2 regions of the Streptomyces sp. NPDC111802 genome follow, and region 2 is predicted to be linked to the other one. Evidence: riboswitches for the same ligand, from Rfam matches in the RefSeq annotation. Region 2 holds a riboswitch; the other holds the start of a gene.
The links. Region 2 has a riboswitch for glycine ahead of gcvT (glycine cleavage system aminomethyltransferase GcvT). Riboswitches for the same ligand answer to the same signal wherever they lie in the genome.
Positions count from the first base shown of each region.

Region 1: another riboswitch for glycine. It lies ahead of gcvP (aminomethyl-transferring glycine dehydrogenase); the one in region 2 lies ahead of gcvT (glycine cleavage system aminomethyltransferase GcvT).

Region 1 is NZ_JBVKCZ010000052.1:9,764-13,162, forward strand. It holds partial or broken gene ACZ7NC_RS38195 (DNA polymerase IV) at 1-570, shown strand, start outside; gene ACZ7NC_RS38200 (PRC-barrel domain-containing protein) at 685-1,092, opposite strand; glycine riboswitch at 1,207-1,302, shown strand; gene gcvP (aminomethyl-transferring glycine dehydrogenase) at 1,479-3,399, shown strand, end outside.
Region 2 is NZ_JBVKCZ010000029.1:37,051-40,449, forward strand. It holds gene glyA (serine hydroxymethyltransferase) at 1-240, opposite strand, end outside; gene gcvH (glycine cleavage system protein GcvH) at 280-657, opposite strand; gene gcvT (glycine cleavage system aminomethyltransferase GcvT) at 780-1,907, opposite strand; glycine riboswitch at 2,107-2,205, opposite strand; gene ACZ7NC_RS28850 (AAA family ATPase) at 2,376-3,050, shown strand.

The sequences.
Region 1 (3,399 bases), on a different contig from region 2:
GATCGGGTGCGGGTGGGGCTGGAGGTGCAGCGGCTGGCCGATCGCTGTGTGCGGCGGCTGCGCGGGGCCGGGTTGTCCGGGCGGACGATCGTGCTGAAGGTGCGGCGCTACGACTTCTCGACCTTGACCCGGTCCGAGACCTTGCGTGGGCCCACGGATGATCCTGCCGTGGTGCGGGAGGCCGCCGCGCGGCTGCTGGACTCCGTGGACACGACGGGTGGCGTGCGGCTGCTGGGGGTCGGGGTGAGCGGGCTGGCCGACTACACGCAGGAGGACCTGTTCGCGCAGGCTGCGGGGGTGCGGGTGGAAGAGACGGCGGAGGACGGTGAGGAAGAGGTTGCGGTGGCCCGGCGGGCCGAGGGCGTGACCGAGCGGCGGTGGCATGCGGGGCACGATGTGCGGCACGTCGAGTTCGGGCACGGGTGGGTGCAGGGGAGCGGGCTCGGGCGGGTGACCGTGCGGTTCGAGACGCCTGGATCGGAGCCGGGGCGGGTGCGGACGTTTCGGGTCGATGATCCGGGGCTGGAGGTGGCGGAGCCGCTGCCGTTGGTGGAGGGCAGGGCCGGAAAGGGTGGGGTAAGCGGGGAGTCCGGGGCTGATGGGAAAGCTGGTGCTGATGGGGGTCTGGGGGCGGGGGAGTCGCCTGTGATGCCTGGGTCTGGGTAGGGCGGCGGCCGGCCGCGGTCAGGGATGCGGATGCGGGGCCCTGGGGCCGTTGTTGTCGGGGCCCTCCGTGCCTGCCAAGTTGCCGAAGTCCCGGTCGGGAGGCGGGGGCGGGGCGGCGACGTCCAAGCCGTAGTGATGGTAGAGCTGGAGTTCTTGTTCCGGAGAGAGGTGGCGGCCTACCCCGAAGTCGGGGGCGTCCTTGATCAGGGTGCGGTCGAAGGGGACGTGGAGGGTGCCTTCCACCAGTTCGCTGGGCTCCAGGGGGACGAAGGCGTCCCGGGAGAACAGGCCCGTGCGTATCGCCGCCCATTCCGGCACTCCGGTGGCGTCGTCGAGATAGACCTCGTCGATCGTGCCGATCTTGGTGCCGTTGCGGTCGAAGGCCTTGCGGCCGATCAGATTGCGCGGATCGATGTCGGTCTGCACGGGCCCTCCACTTGGTCGCAACTCATCCGTAAGCACTACGAAAAGGCACATTGGGAAGTGCGGCCACTCGAAGGGGCGTGCGTTGACCTCGCTGGTAGGCTTGCAAACGGCTGCTGACCCCGTGCGGGAGAGTCCTCCGGACACCATCGGAGGCGCCGAAGGAGCAAATCCTCCCCGGAATCTCTCAGGCCCACGTACCGCACGGACGAGGTCACTCTGGAAAGCAGGGCGGGTGCCGACGGCTTCCGCTCTCACCGACGGTGAAAGCCGGGCGCCCTTGGGTGACCCGGTGAAGCTCTCAGGTTGAGATGACAGAGGGGGAGGCCGTCCGGGTACCCGCGCAAGGGTGCCCCTCGAAGGTCGTGTCAGACCAGGAGGCCTCCGCAATGACCGCCCATCGCATTCCGCTCTCCGAGCTCGAGCAGGGTATTCCCTTCGAGCAGCGTCATATCGGTCCCGATCATGAGGCTCGGGCCAAGATGCTCGCCCAGGTCGGGTACGGCTCGCTGGACGAGCTCACCGCCGCCGCGGTGCCGGACGTGATCAAAAACGCCGACTCTCTCGATCTGCCGGGGGCGCGTACCGAGCCCGAGGTGCTGGCCGAGCTGCGGTCGCTCGCCGACCGCAACCAGGTGCTGGACCCGATGATCGGGCTCGGCTACTACGGCACCTTCACCCCGCCGGTCATCCTGCGGAATGTCATGGAGAACCCGGCCTGGTACACCGCCTACACGCCGTACCAGCCGGAGATCTCGCAGGGACGGCTCGAAGCCCTGCTGAACTTCCAGACCATGGTCGCCGAGCTCACCGGGCTGCCGACCTCCGGTGCCTCGCTGCTCGACGAGGGGACCGCGGCGGCCGAGGCATTGGCGCTGTCCCGGCGCATGGGCAAGAACAAGAAGGGGCTCTTCCTGGTCGACGCCGATGTGCTTCCGCAGACCATCGCCGTGATCGAGACCCGGGCCGAGCCGACCGGTGTGGAGGTCGTGGTCGCCGACCTCAGCGACGGCATCCCGGCCGAGCTCGCCTCGCGTGAGATCAACGGCGTACTGGTCCAGTACCCGGGCGCCTCCGGTGTCGTACGCGACATCAAGTCCGTCATCGACCAGGCCCACGAGCTCGGTGCCCTCGTCACCGTCGCCGCCGATCTGCTCGCGCTCACCCTGCTGAAGTCGCCCGGTGAGCTCGGGGCGGACATCGCGGTCGGGACGACGCAGCGGTTCGGTGTGCCGATGGGCTTCGGCGGACCGCACGCCGGATACATGGCCGTACACGAGAAGTTCGCGCGCAGCCTGCCGGGGCGGCTGGTGGGCGTGTCCGTGGACGCCGACGGGAACAAGGCGTACCGGCTGGCGCTGCAGACGCGTGAGCAGCACATCCGGCGGGAGAAGGCGACCAGCAACATCTGTACCGCTCAGGTGCTGCTCGCCGTGATGGCCGGGATGTACGCCGTCTACCACGGGCCCGAGGGGCTCAAGGGCATCGCGCGGCGGACCCATCGGTACGCCACGATCCTCGCCGCGGGGCTCACGGCCGGGGGCGTCGAGGTCGTGCACGGCTCCTACTTCGACACGCTGACCGTGCGGGTGCCCGCGAAGGCCGCCGAGATCGTCGCCGCCGCCCGGGACAACGGCGTCAACCTGCGCCTCGTCGACGCCGACCACGTCTCCATCGCCTGCGACGAGACCACCGCGCGGGCCCAACTGGGCGCCGTATGGACGGCGTTCGGGGTCGAGGGGGACATCGAGGCGCTGGACGCGGCGACCGAGGACACCCTTCCGGGCGGCCTGCTGCGCAGTGACGACTACCTCACGCACCCCGTCTTCCACCAGCACCGCTCCGAGACGGCGATGCTGCGCTATCTGCGCCGGCTCGCCGACCGTGACTACGCGCTCGACCGCGGCATGATCCCGCTGGGCTCCTGCACGATGAAGCTCAACGCCACGACCGAGATGGAGCCGGTCACCTGGCCGGAGTTCGGGCAGCTGCACCCCTTCGCGCCCGCCGAGCAGGCGCAGGGCTATCTGACGCTCATCCGCGAGCTGGAGGAACGTCTCGCCGAGGTCACCGGCTACGACAAGGTGTCGCTCCAGCCGAACGCCGGGTCGCAGGGTGAGCTGGCCGGGCTGCTCGCTGTGCGCGGGTACCATCGGGCCAACGGTGACGAGCAGCGGACCGTGTGCCTGATCCCGTCCTCCGCGCACGGCACGAACGCCGCGAGCGCCGTGATGGCCGGCATGAAGGTCGTCGTCGTGAAGACCGCCGAGGACGGCGAGATCGACGTCGAGGACCTGCGGGCGAAGATCG
Region 2 (3,399 bases):
GATCTGCTCGGCGACGTCGACGTGCTCACAGCCGCCGTAGTAGCGGCGGCCGGGATAGCCCTCGGCGTACTTGTTGGTGGCGACCGAGCCCTGCGCCTCCATCACCGCGACCGGCGCGAAGTTCTCGGAGGCGATCATCTCCAGGGTGGACTGCTGGCGCTCCAACTCGGCGTCGAGCGCGGCGGCGATCGCCGGATCCAGCTCGTGCAGGGGCGCGTTCAGAAGAGACTTGTCAGGCATGGAAGCAGACATGTGGGCAGACATAAGGGATACGACTCCTCAGCCGGCGGTGTGGGTGACGTACTCGTCGGCGGAGAGCAGGTCGGCCGGCTCCTCCGTGATCCGTACCTTGAACAGCCAGCCGCCCTCGAAGGGCGCGGAGTTCACCAGCGCCGGGTCGTTCACCACGTCCTCGTTGATCTCGGTGACCTCACCGGTGACCGGGGAGTACAGGTCGGACACCGACTTGGTCGACTCCAGCTCGCCGCAGGTCTCGCCCGCGGTCACCGTCGAGCCGACCTCGGGGAGCTGGGCGTAGACGACATCGCCGAGCGCGTTGGCCGCGAACTCCGTGATGCCGACCGTCGAGACGCCGTCCTCGGCGGTCGACAGCCACTCGTGCTCCTTGCTGTAGCGCAGCTGCTGGGGGTTGCTCATGGCCTGAATTCTCCTGTACGCGCGGGAGTGGTGGTGAATGGGGGACTGCTGAAAACGTGTGTGAGCAGCGGAAATGTGCGCAGGGTCACGCGCTCGTCCGCTGCCAGTCTCTACGTCTGGCGTTACTTCTGCCGCTTGTAGAACGGCAGGGCCACGACCTCGTACGGCTCGTGGCTGCCGCGGATGTCCACGCCGACTCCGGCCGTGCCGGGCGCCGAGTGCGCGGCGTCGACGTACGCCATGGCGATGGGCTTGCCCAGGGTGGGGGAGGGCGCGCCGGAGGTGACCTCGCCGATGACCTCGCCGCCGGCGACGACCGGGTACCCGGCGCGCGGGACGCGACGCCCCTCGGCGACCAGGCCGACCAGGACGCGCGGCGGGTTCCGGTCGGCACGGTCGGCGGCTTCGGCCAGCGCCTCGCGCCCGACGAAGTCGCCCTCCTTCTCGAACTTCACCACCCGGCCGAGCCCGGCGTCGAAGGGGGTGAGGGAGGTCGTCAGCTCATGGCCGTACAGCGGCATGCCCGCTTCGAGGCGCAGGGTGTCGCGGCAGGACAGCCCGCAGGGGACCAGGCCGGCGCTCTCGCCCGCCTTGGTCAGCGCCTGCCACAGCTCGACGGCGTGCTCCGGCTTCACGAACAGCTCGAAGCCGTCCTCGCCGGTGTAACCCGTGCGGGCGATGAGCGCGGGGATGCCGGCGACGGTGCCGGGCAGGCCGGCGTAGTACTTCAGGCCGTCGAGGTCGGCGTCGGTCAGCGACTTCAGGATGCCCGGGGACTCGGGGCCCTGTACGGCGAGCAGCGCGTACGCGTCCCGGTCGTCGCGCACCTCGGCGTCGAAGCCGGCGGCGCGCTCGGTGACCGCGTCCAGCACGACCTGGGCGTTGGAGGCGTTGGCGACGATCATGTACTCGGTCTCGGCGAGCCGGTAGACGATCAGGTCGTCGAGGATGCCGCCGTCGGCCTGGCAGATCATGGTGTAGCGGGCGCGGCCGACGCCGATCGAGGCGATGTTGCCGACGAGGGCGTGGTTCAGCAGCGCGGCGGCCTGCGGGCCGGTGACGGTGATCTCGCCCATGTGCGAGAGGTCGAACAGGCCGGCCTTGGTGCGTACGGCGTTGTGCTCGTCGCGCTCGGAGGCGTAGCGCAGGGGCATGTCCCAGCCGGCGAAGTCGGTCATCGTCGCGCCGAGCGAGCGATGCAGGGCATCGAGCGCGGTACGCCGCTGGTCGGGGGATTTGGTACTGCTCATCGGTCGGTGTCTCCCAAGGCGATGGGGGTCCCCCCGCGCGAGCGAATTCGAGCGTGGGGGAGGGCGAGGTCGTTCCTCCCCATCTGTCATCGGAACCTGAGAGGTTCGCCACGACCGCCACGGGGACGATCAGGACTTGCACCTTGGGTGGAGCCACGCCCGCTCTCGAAGAGAGGGGTGGCCCGCTTTTCAGATGTGCCTCGCCCGCGCGGTAACGGGGCCTGAGAGATTCAAGGGAGGGACTTGCTCCTTCGGCGCCCCGGCGATGCACTGCCGAGGACTCTCCCGCGCGGATTCAAACGGCCGGTATGCAGTTGGCGCGGACATCATTGCATGCCGGGCTCGTCCGTGGCAGGGCCATGTCTGTAACCGGCTTGTGGCAGTAAGCGAACGAAAAAGCGAGGGATGCTCTATTACCTTCTCTTTACGCTCAGTGGGGATGGGGAATCCTGACCCCGGAGGAGGACGATGACGGTGAACCGCACCACGGCGTACGCGACGACCTCGGGCCTTGCGCTGCCCAAGCAGCCCGCCGCCCCGGCCGCCGAGGCCCGCGCCATGTGCCCCGCGCCCGTGGTCCGCGATCTGCGTGAGCGCTCCGGGCACAGCCCGCACGCGCTGCTCTTCGGTCCCAGGGACCTCGTCGTCATCACCGGCCTGCCCGGCAGCGGCAAGTCCACGCTGATGAAGCGGACCGTGAAGGGCCTGCGTGTCGACTCCCAGGACACCCGGGACCGCTGGGACGACCGGATGCCGGGCTTCGTCCCCTACGCCTTCTACCGGCCCCTGGTCCGCCTCGCCCACTACGCCGGGCTGCGCCGCGCCCTGCGCAGCGGCGAGGGCGTCGTCGTGCACGACTGCGGTACGCAGACCTGGGTGCGCGCCTGGCTGGCCCGCGAGGCCCGCCGCCGCGGCGGCACCCTCCACCTGCTGCTGCTCGACGTGACCCCCGGCACCGCGCTGGAGGGCCAACGAGAGCGAGGCCGAGGCGTCTCGCGCTACGCCTTCCTACGCCACCGCACCGCCGCCTCCCGCCTACTGCGCTCGGTGGCAAAGGGCGACCTGCCGCCGGGGTGCGGCTCGGCGGTACTGGTCGACCGCGATGCGGCGGATGTACTGCGCCGGATCGGCTTCACCGGGTGACTGGTCGCCGGCACGGGCGGGCGGCTGAGCGGTCGTGGGCGGGGGCGGGTCGGACTTTGGCGGTCGAGGCGGTGGGCTGCCGCCCCCCCCGCACCGGCCCGGAGGGCTGTCGCAAGCTTGGCGAGGTGTCTCGCTGCGGTGGGATCTGGGTCGCGGGTGAGTGCCATACGCGGGGGCGGGAGGGCGGTGGGGCTGCCCCCCGCACCGGTCCGGAGGGCTGTCGCAAGCTTGGCGAGGTGTCTCGCTGCGGTGGGATCTGGGTCGCGGGGTGAGTGCCATACGCGGGGGCGGGAGGGCGGTGGGGCTGCCCCCCGCACCGGCCCGGACGGCTATCCCCAGCGTGGCGAGG